2 regions of the Brevundimonas sp. TSRC1-1 genome follow, and region 2 is predicted to be linked to the other one. Evidence: riboswitches for the same ligand, from Rfam matches in the RefSeq annotation. Region 2 holds a riboswitch; the other holds the start of a gene.
What was found. A riboswitch is a leader RNA that binds a small molecule or an ion and turns the genes downstream of it on or off. The one in region 2 is predicted to bind glycine.
Positions count from the first base shown of each region.

Region 1: another riboswitch for glycine. It lies ahead of ACP7CK_RS14835 (TonB-dependent receptor domain-containing protein); the one in region 2 lies ahead of gcvT (glycine cleavage system aminomethyltransferase GcvT).

Region 1 covers NZ_JAFCXI010000004.1:255,098-266,208, forward strand. Annotated here, with positions in the region: gene ACP7CK_RS14820 (sensor histidine kinase N-terminal domain-containing protein) at 1-993, opposite strand, end outside; gene ACP7CK_RS14825 (response regulator transcription factor) at 990-1,652, opposite strand; gene ACP7CK_RS14830 (ABC transporter substrate-binding protein) at 1,709-2,836, shown strand; glycine riboswitch at 3,043-3,130, shown strand; gene ACP7CK_RS14835 (TonB-dependent receptor domain-containing protein) at 3,326-5,989, shown strand; gene ACP7CK_RS14840 (prolyl oligopeptidase family serine peptidase) at 6,083-8,023, shown strand; gene ACP7CK_RS14845 (amidohydrolase family protein) at 8,055-9,050, shown strand; gene ACP7CK_RS14850 (cytochrome b/b6 domain-containing protein) at 9,280-10,008, shown strand; gene ACP7CK_RS14855 (VIT1/CCC1 transporter family protein) at 10,035-10,736, opposite strand; gene ACP7CK_RS14860 (sensor histidine kinase) at 10,733-11,111, opposite strand, start outside.
Region 2 covers NZ_JAFCXI010000003.1:633,876-644,986, forward strand. Annotated here, with positions in the region: gene pncA (bifunctional nicotinamidase/pyrazinamidase) at 71-703, opposite strand; gene ACP7CK_RS13235 (class 1 fructose-bisphosphatase) at 703-1,674, opposite strand; glycine riboswitch at 1,842-1,940, shown strand; glycine riboswitch at 1,945-2,034, shown strand; gene gcvT (glycine cleavage system aminomethyltransferase GcvT) at 2,090-3,220, shown strand; gene gcvH (glycine cleavage system protein GcvH) at 3,231-3,596, shown strand; gene gcvPA (aminomethyl-transferring glycine dehydrogenase subunit GcvPA) at 3,742-5,088, shown strand; gene gcvPB (aminomethyl-transferring glycine dehydrogenase subunit GcvPB) at 5,101-6,669, shown strand; gene ACP7CK_RS13260 (hypothetical protein) at 6,978-7,430, shown strand; gene ACP7CK_RS13265 (DUF6789 family protein) at 7,564-8,034, shown strand; gene ACP7CK_RS13270 (F0F1 ATP synthase subunit B) at 8,112-8,627, opposite strand; gene ACP7CK_RS13275 (ATP synthase F0 subunit B') at 8,627-9,199, opposite strand; gene ACP7CK_RS13280 (F0F1 ATP synthase subunit C) at 9,268-9,492, opposite strand; gene ACP7CK_RS13285 (F0F1 ATP synthase subunit A) at 9,550-10,335, opposite strand; gene ACP7CK_RS13290 (AtpZ/AtpI family protein) at 10,342-10,701, opposite strand; gene ispH (4-hydroxy-3-methylbut-2-enyl diphosphate reductase) at 10,939-11,111, shown strand, end outside.

The DNA.
Region 1 (11,111 bases), on a different contig from region 2:
GCGCTCCCGAGCGGCTTGACAGGCGCGCCGCGCCGCGCGGCCGAGGTCGGCGGAGGTGTCTATCCGGGCCCCGTCGGCCCGGGCCGTCGACAGCAGCTGACCGACCAGCCGCGTCATGCCGCCGACGGCGTCGCGAGAGTCTGCGATCAACCGCCGTTCCTGAGCCGTCCAGGGGCGGGAGGAGCCGGCCAGAAGGTCAAGATTGGCGGAGAGGACCGACAGCGGCGTGCGCAGTTGATGCGAGGCGTCGGCCGCGAACCGCTGAATGCCGGAAGTGGAAGTCTCAAGCCGCGCCAGCAGATGGTTGAAGGCGTTCAGAACGGGCCACAATTCGCGGGGCGCCAGATCGACATTGGCCGGGGCGAAGTCGGAAGAGGGGCTGGGGCGGCGCGTCAGGTCGTCGATCAGACGCTTCAGCGAGTTCAGGCCCCATTGCAGGGCTGGCCAGATCAGAAGCGCTGCAAGCACCACCAGCAGGCCGGGGAGAAGCAGCATGCTGCGGTAGAGCTCTCGCAGGCTGGCGTGACGGGAATCCAGGCTCTGGGCCACCGAGACGCGGATGGGGGCGTCGCGGCCGGGGATGATCAGGGTCTGTTGCGCCATACGCACCGAAACCCCCCGGACGGACAGGTCCGCGAAGACCGGCTCCTCCGTCCGGGCCTCAGGGAGATTGGGCAGTTCGGCATAGCCGGTGACGAGGCGATCGCCTTCGCGGACGCTGTAGAAGACGGCGTCACGTTCGGGACCGTCCAGCAGAGCCAGGGCCCAGGGCGCGACATCCACGGTGATGCGACCCTCCGCGACCGACACCGTCTCGCGGATGGTCTGAAGCGCGCCGGCCAGCAGGCGGTCCGCATTGTTCGCCACCACCCGCTGGGCCGTCCAGGCGCCGACCGCCAGAACGACGACCGCGAAGAGCGCCAGAGGGGCCACCTGTGCGATCAGCAGACGTGTGACCAGGCTGTGGGAACGGGCAGGCCGGGCGAGGCTCATGGATCGAGGCGATACCCGCGGCCACGGATATTGGTCACGGCCGGTCCATCCGGCTGAAGCTTGCGTCGCAAACGGCCGACGTGAATTTCCAGCGCATTGAGCGACGGCGCCTCGTCCTGAGGAAAGACCTCGGCGGCCAGCAGGTCGCGGTCCACCACCTGTCCAGGTCGGGACGCCAGGACGCGCAGGGCCGCCCATTCGCGGGGGCGCAGGGCGAGGTCGCGGTCGTTGACGTGGGCGCGCCCGGTGCGCCAGTCGCAGAAGAGGGTTCCGACCACGACCGCGCCGGCGGCCTGTCCCTGGCGTCGACGCACGATGGCGCGGAGACGTGCGACCAACTCCGATGGGGCGAACGGCTTGACCAGATAGTCGTCGGCCCCGAGGTCAAGGCCCGCGACCCGGTCGCTGAGGGCGTCACGCGCCGTCAGCATGAGAACCGGGGTCGATGATCCCTGCAGCCTCAGGGTTCTCAGCACTTCGAAGCCGTCGATGTCGGGAAGGCCGATGTCCAGGATGGCGGCGTCGAAGACCTCTGAGCTTTCGAGGCGCAAGGCCTGTTCGCCGCTGTCGATGCATCTCGCCTCGAAACCTGCCTCATGCAGAGTGGCTTCGAGCGAATGCCGTAGCGCCTTGTCATCTTCGACAACGAGTATTCTCATGGCGAGGCGAGGGGGCGACGGATCATGGATGACACAATAACCAGAAAGCGGGGCCGGTGAAGACGGATCGGCGAGATCTGCTCGTAGGCCTGGCGGGGGGCCTGGCGGGCGGGCTGGCGGGAGGGGCGGCGGTGTTAAGCGCCGCCGGTTGTTCGTCGGAGCCTGAGGGCGCGGGCACGGCGCCGCGGGTGCGTTGGCTGGCCCGCCGCGAGGGGGCGCTTCACATCCTCACCAACACCAGTTTGATGGGGCCGGTGCTGGAGGCCTTTCGTCGTCGCTGGCCTGAGATCAGGGTACGTCTGGACGACAAAAACTCCACTCGGATCGCCGAGGAGGTTCGGGGGCTCGCGGCTGCGGGCCAGGAGGGGCCGGACCTGGTCTGGAGCACGGCGATGGACGTGCAGGTCAAGCTGATCAACGACGGCTATGCTCAAGCCTACCGGTCGCCGCATCGTGCGGCCATGCCGGACGGTTCGGTATGGCGCGACCAGGGCTATGGCCTGACGGCCGAGCCGATCGTGTTCGCCTATAATCGACGCCGGCTCACGACCGATGTCGTGCCCCGCAGTCATGCGGATCTGCTTCGGTTGCTCAAGACCCGCCCCGAGGTCTTTGACGGTCGTGTCACCCTCTACGACGCCGAACGGAGCGGCGTGGCCCTGATGCAGCTTTCGGCGGACGTGCAGATCTATCCTGAAGCCTGGTCGTTGATGGAGGCGCTGGGCGCGCAGCGTCCGCGGCTGGACACCTCCGGGCGGAGAATGATGAGTCAAATCGCCGATGGGCGGATGGCGTTCGCCTATAATATGAACCAGTCGTACGGCGCGTCATGGGTCGCGCGCGCGCCGGAGATCGGATTGATCACGCCTGAGGACTATCATCTGTCCGTTTCACGCGTGGCCTTCATCCCGCGCAACGCCGCCCACCCGAATGCGGCGCGGCTGTTTCTGGACTTCCTTCTCTCGCGTGAAGGCCAGCGGGTGATCGGAGCCCTGGGCGTTCGACCGGTCCGCGACGATGTCGATGCGCCTGTCCGTCCCGCCGCGCCAGGCGTTCGGCCGGTTCGGGTGGGACCCGCCCTGCTGGCCAATCTGGATCAGGCGCGTCGCGCGACTCTGCTCACCCGGTGGAGGGAAGCGATGCGTCACGGCGTCAGAGCGCCGGCGGATCCGGCTGCTCCCTGACCGTTCCTGTGGATAAGTCCATTAAGTCCGAAGCCTCCCTTTCTGTCACGACGCCGTCATGCGGACGCCCGTCGCTTGCAACATGGGGTCTTGATCTGGTCCGTCTGGTTCGTGCCGGCACGATAAAACCATGTATTTTGTTTTGAGCGCAAAATAACTGCTGTATTTGTCGATTTGACAGGGCGGTCTGGGTTGATCTTACTCACCCCAGCAAGGCGGGAGAGATCGGCTCCGGCCGACGCCGAAGGCGCAACCGCCCCGGAAACGCTCAGGCAAACGGACCGTCTTGCTGAAGGAACGCTGGAGAGAAGGCCGGATCCGGGGGATGCGGTCTCGCCGAAGGAGAAAGGGTCGGCGACGACCCGAAACTCTCAGGCCCAATGACAGCGGGGGCGAACGGACGCCGAAGAGCGTCAGTCGCATTGGGCATCCCTGGGGAGGGGCGTCGTCGCCATGAGGAATCTCGCTTTGTCTCGTCTTAATCGTCACTTGACCCATTATTGCAGCGCCATCGCCCTGCTGGCCTGCGCCACGGCGGTCCAAGCCCAGGAGACGGAGGGCTCTCCGGAAACCGCCGCGGTCGACGATATCGTCGTCACCGCCTCGCGCATTGATCGCGCCGGCTTCGAAGCGCCGACGCCGACCATCCACCTGACCGCTGAGGATCTGTCGGTGGGCGCGCGCCCCAATATCGCGGCCGCGCTGAACGACATGCCCCAGTTCCGCGCCACCACCTCGGCCCAGACGACCGGCACCAACACCGGCGCGGGCAATGCGCCGGTGGACCTGCGGGGGCTGGGCATCAACCGGACCCTGGTCCTGATCGACGGACGCCGGGTGTCGAGCGAGAACGACCTGAACGCGGTGCCGTCGGTCCTGGTCAAGAGCGTCGACGTGGTCACCGGCGGCGCCTCCGCCGCCTGGGGATCGGGCGCCGTGGCCGGCGTCGTCAACATCGGCATCGACCGCTATTTCACCGGCGGCAAGCTGGGCGCCGAATACGGCATCTCGTCCTATGACGACGCCGAGCAGGAACGGTTCGAAGGCGCCTGGGGCACGGACTTCGCCGGCGGTCGCGGCCATTTCGTCGTCGGCGGCGAATATCTCGACAACGAAGGCGTCATCCCGAAGGCCTCGCGCCCAAATATCGGCCGCTGGGCTACGGTCAACGGCGCGCAGACGCCGGACGTCGGATTCGCCAACGCGGCCTATGGCGGTCTGATCATGTCGGGTGTGAACCGCGGCATGGTGTTCAACCCGGACGGCTCCTTGCGTCCGTTCGACTATGGCACGGTCAGCGGCACGAATTCGATCGGCGGCGAAGGTCCGTCGAACGACGATCTGAGCCCGCTGGTCACGCCGCAGAGGCGTTACACGGGTCTGGCCAGCGCCGTCTACGAGATCAACGACAGGCTGCGGGTCACGGCTGATGTCCGTCATTCGCGCATGTGGAACAACTATGTCTGGTTCGGCGACCATGATCGCGGCGACCTGACCATCGGCATCGACAACGCCTTCCTGTCTTCCACGATCAAGCAGCAGATGGCGGCCGCCGGCCAGACGTCCTTCACCTTCGGTCGTTTCAACTCCGATCTGTCCTATTCGACGATCGACTTCGAGCGGGTGACCACCCAGGCGACCCTGGCCGTGGATGGCGAGTTCGGCGAGAACTGGCGCTGGGGCGCCTATTACAGCCACGGTGAATTCGAGAACAACATCGACACGCCTGGCTTCCTGCTGAAGACCCAGTTCGCCAACGCCGTCGATTCCGTCATCAATCCATCGACCGGCCAGGCCGTCTGCCGCGTGACCCTGACCAACGCCAACTCCGGCTGCGTGCCGATCAATCTGTTCGGCCTCGGGGCCCCGTCGCAGGAAGCCATCGACTATGTCACCGGCACCCCGCAGCAGCGCGCAACGACCAAGCTGGACGTGGCCGGGATCAGCCTGCGCGGCGAGCCCTTCAGCCTGCCGGCGGGCGACGTCTCGATCGCCGTCGGTCTTGAGGCCCGCAAGGAGCAGACCGACCAGCGCGTCGGCGAACTGGATGCTGCGAAGGCCTTCAAGACCTTCAGCTTCTCGGCCATGTCCGGAGAGTTCAGCGTCAAGGAGGCTTTCGGCGAAATCCTGGTTCCCGTCGTCCGCGACCTGCCGGTTCTGAACGACCTGCAGTTCAACGCCGCCGCGCGTATCTCCGACTACGACACCACCGGTTCGATCTGGTCGTGGAAGGTCGGGGCGACGAACGAGTTCTTCCAGGGCTTCCGGGGCCGGGTGACCCAGTCGCGCGACATCCGTTCGGCCAACCTGTCTGAACTGTTCACGACGACCACGACCGGATGGAACAACCTCAACGACCCGGCCAAGAAAGGCGCCCTGGTCTATGTGCTGAACAACGGCGGCGGAAATCCCAACCTTCGCCCGGAGACGGCTGACACCCTGACCCTTGGCGTCACCTATGCCCCGCCGTCCATTCCCGGCCTCAACCTGTCGCTGGACTATTACGACATCAAGATCGATGACGTGATCACGACCATTGCGGCGCAGGACCTGGTCACCCGCTGCTACAATGGCAACCTTGATCTCTGCTCCAAGGTCGAACGCGATGCGGGAGGCAATCTGATCCGCACCCTGTCCACCTACGTGAACCTGGCCGAGTATCACACGGACGGGATCGACGCCGAGGCGTCCTACGCCTCGGACGCTGACCTCTGGGTGCCGGGCGCCACGGGGCGGGTGACCATGCGTCTGGTCGGCACCTGGGTGAACAGCCTGACCACCGACGACGGCGTGACCGAGATCGAATATGTCGAATCCCAGGGCTATTCGTTCGGCCTGGGCGTGCCCAAGCTGCGCCTCAACGCCAGCCTCGGCTGGAAAGGCGAGGTGTTCGGCGCGAACCTGCGCGCGCGCTACATCTCGGCGGGCGACTACAACAGCACCGTGGCCATCTCGAACAACCACATCGACGCCTACACCTATGTCGATCTGGGGCTGACGGCTGACCTGGCCCACTACGGTGCGAACGGTGTCGAGCTCTACGCCAACGCGACCAACCTGTTCGACAAGGACCCGCCGGTCGGGTCGCTCTACTCGCCGTACTACGACGTCATCGGTCGGTACGTCACGGTTGGCGCGCGGTACCGCTTCTAGTTCGGTCCCCGCTCCCGGTCGCCGGCTCTGCTCCTCCAAGGGAGCCGGCGACCTCCCCCTTTTGCTTCCCCCATACACCGCACGGTCTGTTCCATGATTACCCGTCTGCCGATGGCCCTCCTGCTCGCCCTGAGCGTCGCCCCTGCGGCCCTGGCTGAGGCGCCCAAGCCCGCCGCCATCGTTGCGGACGGCCTGCCGGCGGTGCCCGACGATCTGGTCGCCGCGACCCAACCCTATCTTCAGGCGCGCCGCGCCGCCTTCCTCGGCTGGAACGCCGCTGACCGGTCCATGCTGATCAAGACCCGGTTCGGGGCGACTGATCAGCTTCATCTCGTCACCGGCCCTGACGGCGCCCGAACCCAGATCAGTTTCGAGGCGGAGCCGATCCTGGCCGGCGCCCTGTCGCCGTCCGGTCAGACCCTGCTGGTCCAGAAGGACAATGGCGGCGACGAATTCTATCAGCTCTACACACTGTCCGGCGGTCGGCTGACCCGTATCACCGACGGCAAGAGCCGCAACTGGTTCGGCGCCTGGAGCCGGGACGGCAAGAGGGTCGGCTACGCCTCATCCCGCCGCAACGGCGCCGACATGGACCTGTATGTCGTCGATCCCGCCGACCCATCTAGCGACCGCCTGGTCGCGCAGGTCTCCGGCGGAGGCTGGAACATCGCCGACTTCTCCAGCGACGGCGCCAAGGCCCTGGTCCTGAACCGGATGTCGATCAACAACGCCGTGGTCTATGAGCTGGACCTGGCGTCCGGCCGCATGACGCCCCTGACCGATCCGGCGGCGCAGGTCTCCTATGTCGATCCCAAATATGCGGACGACGGCGCCGTCTGGGCGACCTCGAACAAGGATTCCGACTTCCTGCGCCTCGGGCGGATCGAGCGGGGCGGCTTCGTTCCCGTCAGTCCTGAAACGCGATGGGACGTCAGCGACTACGCCCTGTCCCCCGACGGCAGCTTCGTCGCCTATGCTGTCAACGAGGCGGGCGTGTCCCGGCTCAAGGTCATGGATGTCGCCACCGGCGCTGTGCGTGTCGTCACCGGCCTGCCCGACGGCGTCATCCCCTACAGCATCGGACCGGCCATCGACGTTGCGCCCTGGGGCGCGATTGGCTTGAGCCTGTCGTCCGCCCGCGTGTCAGGCGACGCCTTCTCGATCGATCCGACGACCCTGGCGGTCACCCAGTGGACCCACAGCGAGACCGGCGGCCTGGACCCCGCCATCAACATCGAGCCCAGGCTGGTTGAGGTGAAGAGCTTCGACGGCGAGCCGGTGTCCGGGTTCCTCTATCAGCCGGACCCCGCCAAGTTTCCGGGCAAACGTCCGCTGATCGTCGATATCCACGGCGGACCGGAAGGCCAGACCCGTCCCGACTTCCTGGGGGCGCAGAACTATCTGCTGAATGAACTGGGCGTGGCGCTGTTCTTCCCGAACGTGCGCGGCTCGTCCGGCTATGGCACACGCTTCGTCAATCTGGACAATGGACCGTTCCAGCGAGAGAATTCGGTCAAGGACATCGGCGCCTTCCTCGACGCCCTGGAGGTCGATCCAGACCTGGACGCCTCGCGTTTCGCCGTCACCGGCGTCTCGTACGGCGGCTATATGTGCTACGCTACGGCGGTGCATTACAGCGACCGGCTGAAGGGGGCGAACTGCTACGTCGCCATCTCCAACTTCGTCACCTTCCTGGAAAACACTCAATCCTACCGCCGCGACCTGCGGCGCGTGGAATACGGCGACGAGCGTGATCCGGCCCAACGCGCCCAGCTTCAGGCGATCTCGCCCCTGACCAGCGTGGACAAGATCACCATCCCGCTGTTGGTCGCGACCGGCGGCAATGACCCCCGTGTGCCGGCGTCCGAAGCCGATCAGATCGTCAGCGCGGTCCGCGGCAACGGCGGTACGGCCTGGCATCTGCTGGCGCAGAACGAGGGCCATGGTTTCCACAAGAAGGAGAACGAGGACTATTATTTCTGGACCAGCCTGTTGTTCTGGAAACAGACACTGCTGGGCGACGCCGCGCGCTGAGCCCTGATCGCAGCGTCTCAGAAATTCTTCGATGATCTTCAAACGCATCGCCGCGGCGAGCGCGGTTTCGGCCGCGCTGCTTGCGACGCCCGTGACGGCGCAGCCCCGCACCCCGGTTCACACCGACCATCACGTCCACGTCCATTCGCCCGCCATCCTCGACATCCTGTCGGCCTACTGCAGCAGTCCGGGGCGTATCGGCGCGTGCGATCCGGCCTTCGTCGAACCCCTGACGGCCGACGATCTGCTTGCGGACATGGACGAGGCGGGCGTCCAGACGGCCTGGATGATGTCCACGGCCTATCTGGCCGAAAGTCCGATGATGGTTCCCCCGCTGGCTGACGCCGCGACGCGGGTTCATGACGCCAACGCCTTCACCGTCGCCACGGCCGCCGCCCACCCCGGACGGCTGGTCGCCTTCGTCTCGGTCAATCCGCTTGCGCCCGACGCCCTGGCCGAAATCGCCGCCTGGAAGGACGAGCCCTACGCCAAGGGATTGAAGCTGCACCTGACCAACTCCGGCGTCGACCTTCGCGATCCCGATCAGGTCCGCCGCCTTGCGGCGGTCTTCGACGCCGCATCGGACGCCGGGATGACCATCATGATCCACATGCGCACCCGCGCCGAAGACTATGGCGCGCGCGACGTCCGCATCTTCGTCGAACAGGTCCTGCCGCACGCGGTCGGCGCGCCCGTCGTCATCGCCCATTCCGGCAGCTGGGGCGGTCTGGACGCGAACACCTGGGATGCGCTGGAAGGGTTTCGCCAGATCCTGGCGGAACAACCCGGCATGGCTCCCGACCTCTTCTTCGATCTGGCTCAGGTCTTCGACGCCGATACGTCGCCAGAGAACAGGGCCCGACTGGTCGATGTCATGCGCGACATCGGCGTCGAACGTTTCGCGCCAGGTTCCGACTGGCCGTTTTCGGGACCGTTGGACGGCTATCTGAACGCGGCCATGGATCTTCTGCCGCTGTCGCCACAGGAAGCCGAGGCTCTACGGCGCCGGCGTGTCGCGGTGAGATGAAGCGCGCCTCACGGCCGTGTCGCGGCGCCCAGGTGATCTCGACCGACTGTCTGACCGTCCCCAACATCTTCGGCAACGCCTACGCCGTACCGCTGTTCGCTGGCGCTCGCGTGGCGACTCGGTCGTGGGGGCGCGCCACTGCGTGCAATGACGACGGCGAAAACGGGGGCCGGGTGTCAGGGCGTCGTCAGTTTCGACCTGCAGATTTCCGTCCGAACGGAGATCCGCCATGTCAGCCCACCCCACGCCTTCGATAAGAACCGTAAAAGTCTGGGATCCGGGCGTGCGCCTGTTCCATTGGACGCTGGTCGCCTCGGTCGCCTTGGCCTTCCTGTCCTCGGAAGAGGACAGCGCGCTGTCCGCCTGGCACGTTCCGGCAGGATGGGCGGCTGCTGTCCTGATCGCCTTCAGACTGGTCTGGGGGATTGTCGGCGGCGAACATGCGCGGTTCTCGAACCTGATCCGGCCGTCCAGGATGGCGGGGCACGTCAAGGGCCTGTTTGCAGGCCGGGTCCATGCGGCCATGGGCCATAATCCGCTGGGCGGGATCGCGGTCCTGGGGTTGTTGGCCCTGACGGCCGCGACCGTCTTCACCGGGGCGACGGGCGGCGAGGATACGCATGAGGTCATCGGCTACGTCTTGCTGGCGATGATCGCCCTGCACGTCGTGGCGGTGGTCGTAATGTCGGTCCTGTCGCGTGATAATCTGATCCGCGCGATGGTCACCGGCCGAAAGACGACCGTCCATTTCCCCGACGCCCAGGACGCCGCGCCGCCCGCCCGCGTGGCTGTGCTCCTGGCGGTTCTGGTCGTCGCGGGGTCCGCCTACGCCGCCACCCGGATGGACCCGGGCGCCTTCACGCCGGGCGCGCGCGTTGAAGCGGGTGAAACGGGAGAGGCCGATCAGAAGCGTGAAAGGGGCGAGGGCGACGAGGCGGGGGAAGCGGACGAGGACTGAGGACGTCCCGTCCGCGCCCTCCTGTTTCAGACCACAGTTCCGAACAGGTGGCCGATCCCTGCGGTCACCGCCATGGCCAGGGCGCCCCAGAAGGTGACGCGCATGACCGCCTTGCTGACGCCTGCGCCCCCGGCCTGGGCGCCGAGCCCCCCCAGCAGCGCCAGGCCGATCAGGGCGGAGCCGGACACCAGGGCGACCAGCAGAGAACGGGGCGAGACCAGCACGACCGCGAGCGGCAGAATGGCGCCGAGCGAGAAGGTGGCCGCCGAGGTCAGGGCCGCCTGGATCGGACGGGCGGTGGTTTGTTCCGAAATGCCCAGCTCGTCCCTGGCGTGGGCGCCCAGGGCGTCGTGAGCCATCAGCTGCCGGGCGACCTCCAGCGACACCGCCTCATCGACGCCCCGGCTGCGATAGATGCCGGCCAGTTCGCGGGTTTCGGCCTCCGGGTCCGCCGCCAGTTCGGCTGTTTCACGCGCCAGATCGGCGTTCTCGGTGTCGGACTGGGAGCTGACGGAGACATATTCGCCGGCCGCCATGGACATGGCGCCGGCGACCAGGCCGGCGACGCCGGCGACCAGGATTCCGGTCTTGCCGGTCTGTGCGGCGGCCACGCCGACGATCAGGCTGGCGGTCGAGACCAGGCCGTCATTGGCGCCCAGCACGGCGGCGCGCAGCCAGCCGATGCGCGCGACCAGATGGCGTTCGGCGTGGCGTTCAAGTCTGCTCATGGTCGGTTCCTGTCTGCAGAAGGAAAGGCGAGGATCAGCTCAGCCTGGTTCGGCCGCGTCGCGATACGGCCACCATGGGCCGCCATTATGCGTGCGACAATGGCCAGTCCCAGTCCCGCGCCGCTGGGGCTGGCATGATCGCCCCGGCGATATCTCTGGCTCAGCGCGGCGAGCCGTTCCGGCGCGAGCCCGGACCCGCCGTCGATCACCGAAAGCCGTGCGCCGGGACCCGCCGTCACCGTGACCACGCCCCCGGGCGGGGTGACCCGCAACCCGTTCTCGACCAGATTCCGCAGCGCGGCGGCGACCGCCTCGCGACGGCCCTCGACGACTGCGGCGTCCTTGATCTTCAGGGCCAGAGCCTTGTCTTCGTCG
Region 2 (11,111 bases):
GTTCGCGCTCACGCGCGCCGCTGGGTCCCCCGGTCTCGCTGCGCTCGCCGGAGGATGACGAAAGAGGGGTTTAGGCGAGGACGCTCGCCGCCCCACTCTCCACCACCCCCAGCGCCCGGAAACTGTCCTTCGCCGCCGCCTCGCTGTGCAGCGCGATCGCGCGGCTGGCGTCGGAGATGACCACGGCCTCGAAGCCTTCGCGCACCGCATCCTCGGCGGTGAAGCGGACGCAGTAGTCGAAGGCCAGGCCCGCGAGGAAGACCCGGCTCACGCCCAGGTCGCGCAGCAGGCCGGCCAGGCCCGTCGGGGTGCGATGGTCGTTCTCGAAGAAGCCGGAGTAGGAATCGACCGCCGGGTTGTAGCCCTTGCGGATCACGGCCAGGGCCTTGCGCACCGTGGGCGCGACGTCGGGATGGAAGTCGGCGCCGGGCGAACCCTGGATACAGTGATCCGGCCACAGCATCTGGCGGCCGTAGGCGACCTCGATCTCGGTGAAGGGGGCCGCGCCGGAGTGATTGGAGGCGAAGCTGATCTGGTCCGGCGTGTGCCAGTCCTGGGTCACGACCACGCGGGAGAACCGTTCGGCCAGCCGGTTGATCAGCGGCATGATCCCCGCCCCGCCCGCGACCGCCAGAGAACCGCCCTCGCAGAAGTCGTTCTGCGGGTCGATGACCAGGAGGACGTCAGTCGGACCGATCTGCATCACATGCCCGCGTAGGCGTCGATCTCGTTGGCCGAGCCCAGGGCGACCGGGATACGCTGGTGCAGATGCTCGGGCTGGACGTCCAGGATGGGCTGCACCCCGTCCGTCGTCGCCTTGCCCCCGGCCTGTTCGACCAGGAAGGCCATGGGATTGCCCTCGTACATCAGGCGCAGCTTGCCGGGCTTGGTCGGCTCGCGCTTGTCCCACGGGTAGAGGAAGACGCCGCCGCGCATCAGGATGCGGTGGACGTCGGCGACCATGGCGGCGACCCAGCGCATGTTGAAGTTCTTGCCGCGCGGGCCTTCGTCGCCCTTCAGCAGGTCGCCGATGTAGGTCTGCACCGGCGCGGACCAGTGGCGCAGGTTCGACATGTTGATGGCGAACTCCTTGGTGTCCGGCGAGATGGCGATGTCGTCGTGGGTCAGGATCCAGTCGCCGTCGTTCGACAAGGTGAAGCCCTTCACGCCGGCGCCGGTCGTCAGGACCAGCATGGTCTGGGGACCGTAGAGGGCATAGAGGGCCGCGACCTGGTTGCGGCCCGGCTGCATGAAGTCGGCCTCGGTCGGCGAAGCCGTGGCGGACTTCAGCACCGAGACGATGGTGCCGACCATGGCGTTGATGTCGATGTTGGACGAGCCGTCCAGCGGGTCGAACAGGGCCAGATATTCGCCGGTCGAATGGGACGCCGGCTGGACCTCGTCCATCTCCTCCGAGGCGACGCCGGCGACGGCGGGACAGGCCAGAAGGGCGTCGGTCAGCATGTCGTTGGTCATGACGTCGAGCTTCTTCTGCTCCTCGTCCTGGACATTGATCTGGCCCGAGGCGCCCAGAGCCCCGGCCAGGGCGCCGCCGGCGACGACCTTGCTGATGTCGGCGCAGGTGGCGGCGACGACGGTCAGCACCGCTTTCAGACCCTCGGGCGCGTCGAGCGCGGCGATATGGGCGTCGAGACGGGTGCGGTCGGCGGTCATGCGGTCGGTCCGGTGCGGCTGAGGCGGTTCCCGTTCTTGGCGGGCCAACGGCGCGAGGGCAAGGGCGACGCAACAACAGGCGATGCGAACGGCGACAATGACGCCGCCGGACGGCCTCCGAAAGCCGCCGACGCTTGACTTGGGCCCGGAGTCGGTGGCTTAGGTCGGATGCTCTCGCGGGAGAGTTCGGGACCGGCAGGCCGGCCCCCGACGCCGAAGGCGCAACCGCCCCGGAAACGCTCAGGCAAACGGACCGCGACAGCATACGGACGCTGGAAAGTCGCCCCCTTCTCGGGATCAGGGCGCGCCGACGGAGCAAGGCGGTCTGACCGCCGGAATCTCTCAGGCTTCAGGACAGCGGGGGCGCGAAGACGGCGGAGCTCCGCCACCAAACGCGACCGTGAAAGCCTGAACCATGACCGACCAAGCCCTGAAGACCCCCCTTCTTAAAACGACGCCCCTGAACGCCGCGCACCGCGCCCTGGGGGCCCGGATGGTGGGCTTCGGCGGCTATGACATGCCAGTCCAGTATGAGGGCGTCCTGGCTGAGCACCGCTGGACCCGCGAACACGCCGGCTTGTTCGACGTGTCGCACATGGGCCAGTGCAAGATCACCGGCGAGGACGCGACCGCCCAGTTCGAGCGGTTCGTGCCCGGCGACTATGAAATCCTGAAGGCCGGCAAGCAGAAGTATTCGCTGCTGCTGAACAAGGACGGCGGGATCATCGACGACCTGATGGCCGGCCGCCCGGATCACGACGGCCTGTTCGTCGTCGTCAACGCCGGCAACAAGGACGAGGATTTCGCCTTCTGGGACGCGAACCTGGAAGGCGACGCCAAACTGACGGTGCTGGACCGCGCCCTGATCGCCATCCAGGGACCGGAAGCCGCCGAAGTCATGTCGGCGTACGAGCCGCTCCTGGCCGAGATGGGCTTCATGGAATGCGCCCGGCTGATGCTGTTCGGCGTCGACTGCTATGTCTCGCGTTCGGGCTATACCGGCGAGGACGGCTATGAGATTTCGGTGCCGGCGGACCAGGCCGAGCGCGTCTGGAACACCATCCTGGAGGACGCCCGCGTCAAGCCGATCGGCCTGGGCGCCCGCGACAGCCTGCGCCTGGAAGCCGGCCTGCCGCTGCACGGCCATGACATCGACCCGACGACCTCGCCGGTCGAAGGGGCGCTGACTTTCGCCCTGTCCAAGTCGCGCAAGGAGCGCGCGGATTTCAACGGCGCCGAGCGGATCCTGAAGGAACTGGCCGACGGTCCTTCGCGCGTCCGCATCGGCCTGATCGTCAAGGAAGGCGCCCCGGCCCGTGAAGGCGCCGAGATCGCCGACGCTGACGGGAACGTCATCGGCAAGGTCACCTCGGGCGGCCCCTCCCCTACGCTGGGCAAGAACATCGCCATGGGCTTCGTGCCGCCGGCCTATGCCGCGCTGGGTACGGAGTTGAAGGTCGTCGTGCGCGGCAAGTCCGCCGCCGCCGAAATCGTCGCCATGCCCTTCGTGGCGCAACGCTATTACCGCAAACCGAAGACCGTCTGAGGATCAGATTATGAAGTTCACCAAGGATCACGAGTGGGTCAGCCTGGACGGCGACATCGCCACCGTGGGCATCTCGAAGCACGCCGCCGACGCCCTGGGCGACGTGGTGTTCGTGGAAACGCCTGAGGTCGGCAAGACCGTCGCCAAGGGCGCCAGCTTCGCCGTGGTCGAGAGCGTCAAGGCCGCCTCGGACGTCTACGCCCCCGTCTCGGGCGAAGTGGTCGAGGCCAATGACGCCCTGTCGACCGCCCCGGAAACCGTCAACGCCGCCCCGGAAGGCGACGGCTGGTTCGCCAAGATCAAGGTGTCGGACGCCTCGGAGCTGGACGCCCTGATGGACCAGGCCGCCTACGACGAGTTCCTGAAGACGCTTTGACTTCATCCGCTCATCCCGGCGAAAGCCGGGACCCAGTTCTTTCGCGAGGCAGGGTGCGTGGGATGAGCGGCTCTTCTTTAGATCGACGCGACCGATCGCCCAAAACACTGGGTCCCGGCTTTCGCCGGGATGAGCGGAATAGAACATGCGCTACCTCCCCCTGACGCCCGACGACCGCACGGCGATGCTCGCCGCCATCGGCGCGAAATCGATCGACGACCTGTTCGTGGACGTGCCCGAGGCGGCGCGACTGGACGGGCCGGTGGACCTGCCCCGCGTGGCCGGCGAGATGGAGGTCGAGCGCGCCCTGTCCGCCATGGCCGCCAAGAACGCGACGGCCGGCGCGGTGCCCTTCTTCTGCGGCGCAGGGGCCTACAAGCACCATGTCCCGGCGACGGTGGATCATGTGATCCAGCGGTCCGAGTTCCTGACCAGCTACACCCCCTATCAGCCGGAAATCGCGCAAGGGACCCTACAGTACCTGTACGAGTTCCAGACCCAGGTCGCGAACCTGACCGGCATGCCGGTGGCCAACGCCAGCCTCTATGACGGCTCGACCGCCATGGCCGAGGGCGTGCTGATGGCGACCCGCGTGACCCGCCGCAACAAGGCGGTGATCTCGGGCGGCGTGCACCCCCACTATGTCAAGGCGACCGAAACCGTGGTCCACGCCGTCGGCGTCGAGACCCAGGTCCTGGCCGCCGCCGTCGACGCCGAGGCCGCCGTGATCGACCAGATCGGTCCTGACACGGCCTGCGTCGTGGTTCAGACCCCCAACGTCTTCGGCACGGCGACGGATGTGACCAAGATCGCCGAGGCCGCCCACGCCGCCGGCGCCCTGCTGATCGTCGTGGTCACCGAGGCGGTGTCTATGGGCCTGCTGAAGTCGCCCGGCGAGATGGGCGCGGACATCGTCGCGGCCGAGGGCCAGTCGATCGGCAACGCCCTGAACTTCGGCGGCCCCTATGTCGGCCTGTTCGCCACGCGCGAGAAGCTGATCCGCCAGATGCCCGGCCGCCTGACCGGCGAGACCGTGGACGCCGACGGCGAGCGCGGCTTCGTCCTGACCCTGTCGACGCGGGAGCAGCATATCCGCCGCGACAAGGCGACGTCGAACATCTGCACCAATTCCGGCCTCTGCACCCTGGCCTTCACCATTCACATGAGCCTGCTGGGCGAGACGGGCCTGCGCAAACTGGCCCTGCTGAACCACGAGAAGGCCGTCGCCACCCGCGACGCCCTGGCCGCCATTCCGGGCGTCGAAATCCTGACCTCGCGCTTCTTCAACGAGTTCGCGGTGCGTCTGCCCAAGAACGCGGCCGAAGTCGTCTCGACCCTGGCCGATCACCATGTTCTGGCCGGCGTGCCCTACAGCCGTCTGGCCCCCGATGCGGGCATGGACGACGTCCTGCTGGTCGCCGCGACCGAGACGACGCTGGATGTGGACATCCAGATCCTCGCCAAGTCACTCTCCAAAGTCCTCGGCGCGTAAGGGATCCTGACCATGAGCACCATGAACACCGTCGGCCGTCCGACCGCTCCGAACGCCGTGACGACCAAGCCCGCCACCCTGACCGGCGGCCGCGGCCTGTTGCAGAACGAAGCCCTGATTTTCGAAGGCGACGGCTGGGGCAAGACCGGCGTCGATCTGGCTGAGCCCAAGACGGACGGCTCTGACCTGGGCGACCTGGTCCGCAAGGATCCGATCGGCCTGCCCGGCCTGTCGGAGCCCGAGGCCATGCGGCACTATGTGCGCCTGAGCCAGAAGAACCACGCCATCGACCTGGCCATCTATCCGCTGGGCTCGTGCACGATGAAGCACAACCCGCGCCTGAACGAGAAGATGGCGCGCCTGGCCGGCTTCTCGGACATCCACCCCTTGCAGCCGATCTCGACGGTGCAGGGCGCGCTGGAACTGATGGACACGCTGGCGCACTGGCTGAAGACCCTGACCGGCATGCCCGCCGTCGCCCTGTCGCCCAAGGCGGGCGCGCACGGCGAACTGTGCGGCCTGATGGCCATCCGCGCCGCCCACGAGGCCTCGGGCCAGCATGAGAAGCGCCGCAAGGTTCTGGTGCCCACCAGCGCCCACGGCACCAATCCGGCCACCGCCGCCTTCGTCGGCTACACCGTCGTCGAGGTCGCCCAGACCGAGGAAGGCCGCGTGGACGTCGCCGACCTGGCCGCCAAGCTGGGCGACGACGTCGCCGCCATCATGGTGACCAACCCCAACACCTGCGGCCTGTTCGAGCGCGACATCCTGGAGATCAGCCGCCTGACGCACGCGGCCGGCGCATACTTCTATTGCGACGGCGCCAACTTCAACGCCATCGTCGGCCGGGTTCGTCCGGGCGATCTGGGCGTCGATGCGATGCACATCAACCTCCACAAGACCTTCTCGACGCCGCACGGCGGCGGCGGTCCGGGCGCGGGTCCGGTGGTCCTGTCGGAGGCCCTGGCGCCCTTCGCCCCGGCGCCGTGGGTCGTGCACGACGAGGACGGCTATCGCCTGATCGAGCGCGAGGAAGACGAGGCGGTTCAGGCCTTTGGCCGCCTGTGCGCCTTCCAGGGCCAGATGGGCATGTATGTGCGCGCCCTGTCCTACATGATGTCGCACGGCGCCGACGGCCTGCGCCAGGTGGCCGAGGATGCGGTGCTGAACGCCAACTACATCAAGGCCCGCCTGTCGGACCTGATGAGCCCCGCCTTCCCCGATGGCCCCTGCATGCACGAGGCCCTGTTCGACGACGCATGGCTGAAGGGCACGGACATCACCACGCTCGACTTCGCCAAGGCGATGATCGACGAGGGCTTCCACCCGATGACCATGTATTTCCCGCTGGTCGTCCACGGCGCCATGCTGATCGAGCCGACGGAAACCGAGTCCAAGGCCGAACTGGATCGCTTCATCCACGCGATGCGCCTGTTGGCCGAGGCCGCGAAAGCCGGCGACGTCGATCGCTTCAAGGGCGCGCCCTTCCACGCCCCCTTGCGCCGCCTGGACGAAACCCGCGCCGCCCGCTCGCCGGTGCTGCGCTGGACCGCGCCGGCAGGGTCGAACCAGGCGGCGTAAGGGCGACGGATAGGCCCCGTCATCCCAGGGCTTGTCCCTGGGATCCATACTCCCAGCGCCAGACGAAGGCGCATTCTGCGGAAACACCGGGAGTATGGATCCTCGCCGCAAGGGCGAGGATGACGAAGGTTGAAGAGGGGTGACCTCCCCCTATTGTGTCCTGGAGGCAACAGCCAGAAGCCCTTGATCAATCATGACCAAAGCTTCACGCCGTAGACACGGATCGGCCATGGACACACGGTCTTAACGAGCCTGTGGCAGGCTGGCCACGGTCGCTCTTTCCTCTCCCGAGTCGGGATCGGGCGGTCGTGACGATCGTTGTCACAGGACCTCCCTCCTCTCTGTCTGGCGCCGACTTGACCTTCGCAACCGCGATCCGCCTTCCGTCCTACCGCGCGCGCAGCCGTACGCTTCGCGCGCTGAAGCGTTGGGCGCTGATGGCGGGCGGGCTGTTCGTGGTGCTTCTGGGAATTCTGATCGCGCCCCTGCCGGGTCCAGGCGGCATTCCCGTCATCGCCGTCGGCCTGATGCTGATCCTGAAGAGCTCCTTCTGGGCCAAGCGGCTGTTCATTCGTGCCCAGTACGCCCGGCCCAAATGGGTTTATCCGTTCCGGCGGCTCATGCGCAAAAAGCCGGAGTTCGCTCCTGTCTTCTGGCAGCAGGCCCTGCGCGCCGAGAAGGTCGTGCTTAAGAGACCCCGCCGACGTCTGACGCGGTTGCGGAAGATGCTTCGTCGCTATTTCCGGAAGCTTTTCCGCTAGTTGACAGACCGTCTCGCGGTTGCGGTGTCGCAACTGCTAACCACATCATCGTGAACGCCCTTCTCCCGCTACAGGCGTATTCTGTCTGGGCGTTATCAGAGAACCATCAAATGCGTTGGGAGGCGCTAAGGTCATGATGTCACGCGTACAAAAGGGCATGATCGCGGGCGTCGCCGCGACCGTCGCCGTTTCCTTGCTTGAAATACCCAACCTGTTCCTGAACTGGTTCGACCCGTTCCAGGGGGTCATCGCCACCATGATCGGCATGCCTGGAAACATGGCCGTCGGCTGGGCGATCCACGCCTTCAGCGGCGTCTTCATCCTGGGGCCGCTGTTCGGGGTGCTGTGTCCCCGCCTGCCTACCGACACCCCCGAGACCAAGGGCATCGTCTTCGCCGTCGGCGCCTGGGTGGTGATGATGGGGGCCATCCTGATGCTGGGCGATTACCGGACCTTCTCGGCCGCCGCCGGCTTCGGAACCATCGGCTGGCTGCTGATCACCCATGCGGTGTTCGGCATCGTGCTGGGCAATGTCTACGCCCGGCTGGTGACACGCGAGAAGCGCCAGGCGGCGCATTTCATGGGCGGCGCCACCGCCCACTGACAGCGGGGCACTTAGACACAAGAAAAGGCCCCCAGCGACGCCGGGGGCCTTTTTTCGTTCGGCTAAGCCAGCCGGCCTCAGTTCAGGCGATCGCCGATCTGGGCGATGGCGGCGTCCAGCAGCGGGTCCTTGGCGCCGCCGGCGAGGCGGGCGGCCAGGATCTGTTCCGCGGCCTTGGCGGCCAGGTCGGCGGCGGCCGCCTTGACCTCGGCCGAGGCCTGGGCCTCCGCCTGGGCGATGCGGGTCTCGGCCATCTTCTGGCGACGGGCCAGGGTCTCTTCCAGCTTGGCCTTGGATTCGACTTCCAGACGACGGGCGTCGGCTTCCGCCTGGGCCATCATCTCGGCGGCCTGATCCTCGGCCTCGGCCTTCTCCTTGCGGATCTGGGCCAGCAGGGCCTCGGCCTCGGCGCGCAGGCGGGCGGCCTCGTCCAGGTCGGCCTGGATCTTGGCGCCCTTGGCGTCCAGTTGGGCGGCGGCGATCTTGGGCACGCCGGCGGCGATCAGGATGCCGAAGAAGATCAGCAGGCCGATCCCGACCCAGATCTCCGCATTGGCGAAGCTCCAGATGCCGTGTTCGAAGATCAGGTTCATCAGACGGCTCCCTTGGCCGTAGCCAGCTCGCCCGAGGTGGCGGCCTTGCCGGTCAGGCGCTCGACCATGGCGGCGGCGGCGTCGGAGGCGATCACGGCGACATTGGCCATGGCCGCGTCGCGGGTCTTGCCGATGGCGGTCTCGGCCTCGGCGATGCGGGCGTTGACGACGGCTTCTTCCGCAGCCTGGCGGGCGGCGGCGTCTTCGGTCACGCGGGCCTTGGCGGCGGCGGCCATGGCGCGGGCGTCGGCGCGGGCCTTGGCGACTTCAGCCTGGGCTTGAGCAGCCTGGTCGGCGGCCTCGGCCTGGACCTGACGCGCGGTGGCGACGGCGTTGGAAATCGTATCGGCCCGCTCGTCCATCACCTTGCGAAGGCGCGGCGCGAAGACCTTGGAGACCAGAACATACAGGATGACGAACAGGATCAGCAGATAGCCGATCTGTCCCGCCCAGTGTTCGAACTGGAATTGCGGCAGGCCGCCCGAGCCGTGCTCGGCGGCGGTCGCCGTCTCGGCGTGCAGGTCCGCTTCGACCGAAGCCGGAACCGCATGATTGGTGTGGGTGCTGGCCATGAACCGTCTGCTGCAGGATCAGATGAAACGGCGCGCGGGCGAGCCCCGCGCGCCGGTATCGGCTGATATCAGCCGAAGATCATCAGGATGCCGAGCACGAAGGCCAGGATGCCCAGGGCTTCGGCGAGGGCGGCGCCCACGAACAGGTTGCCGACCTGGCCGGCGGCGGCCGACGGGTTGCGCAGGGCGCCGGCCAGGAACTGACCGAAGATGTTGCCCACGCCCAGGGCCGAACCGATCATGCCCAGGGTTGCGAGACCGGCACCGATGTACTTGGCGGCTTCAGCGTCCATGATTGTATTCCTAGATTTAAGTCGTTGGTGGTTGGGGTGAAGAGACTGGTCCTGCCCTTAGTGGGCGTGGTCCAGGTTGACCACATCATTCAGATAGATGCAGGCCAGAACGGCGAAGACGAAGGCCTGAAGGAAGGCCACGAGAAACTCCAGCGCAGTCAGCGCCACGACCATGCCCAGCGACAGGGCCGCGACCGGGAAGGCCAGCAGGCCGACGCCGCCGCCCAGGCCCAGCAGACCCAGGGAGACGACGAAGCCGGCGAAGATTTTCAGCGCCACGTGGCCGCCCAGCATGTTGCCGAACAGACGAAGCGCCAGGGTGACCGGACGCAGCAGGAAGGAGACGAACTCGATCAGGCCGACGACCGGGCGCAGCGCCAGCGGTGCGCCCATCGGCCAGAACAGCTTGAAGAAGCCCAGGCCGTTCTTGGCGAACCCGACCACCAGCACCAGACCGAAGGTGATCAGGGCGAAGGTGACGGTGATGGCCAGTTGCGACGTCGCCGTGAAGGTCAGGAACAGACCCAGGATGTTCATGCCCAGGATCAGGACGAACAGGGTGAAGACGAACGGGAAATACTTGCGGCCTTCGTGACCGATGATCGAGTCGGCCAGATTGTCGATGAGGCCGAACAGGCCTTCGCCGGCGGCCTGCAAGCGGCCCGGAACGACCTTGGCGTTCGAGGTCACGGCGGCCAGGAAACCGACGATCACGACGAAGGCGGCCGTCATGGCGATGTGTGAATTGGTCACGGCCAAATCGACCGTGCCCAGCACAGGCAGGGTCACGTCAGGAAGATCGATGACCTTCTGAATCTGAAACTGATGAATCGGATCGGCCATGAAGCCCTATCGTTCCCCGTCTTCGTCGGCCTCGACATAAGGATCGGCCGGAGCCGACGTCCCTAACGCCTTGGCCTGCGCCATCAACCGGTTGGCTGTGCGACGCGCCATGTAAATCGACAAGGCGAAGCCCAACAGGACCCCGCCGATCAAACCCCACGGACGGGTCCCGAAGACCCAGTCCGCGATGAAACCCGCCGCAAGACCCACGAAGACGCCGCCGAGAAGCTCGGCGATGATCTTGTAGGCCTGACCCGACACCTGATGGCCGGTCAGCTCGGCGGATTTCTCCACCGTGGTCCGCGCCTCCAATGCGGATGCGCTGTCTTGGAGGCGTTTGATCGCCTCTTCGCGCGATTCCGACATGGGGGACAGGACCTGTGCTCTCAGCGCTCAAACAATGTGTTTGGGCGGGTCTGAATTCGGCGCGGAAACTAATCGTGAGCGGCCAAGAGGTCAAGGCGTCGTGAACGGAGGTTAAATCTTTGTTCGAACTCGATTTTCGCCGGATAAGGCCTGACCGTGGCGATGCGTCGCTGTTCAGGACCAGGGATTCGGTCGCCCAGCATGGCGATATGTCACGCGAACGACTAGGTTGCGGCCATGAACATGCACGTCCCCGCCCCCTCGCCCGAACGCCGCCCCATCGCGGTGCGGCTGGCGACGCCGCGCGGCTTCTGCGCCGGGGTGGACCGGGCGATCCAGATCGTCGAGCGCGCCATCGAGAAATACGGCGCACCCGTCTATGTGCGCCACGAGATCGTCCATAACCGCCA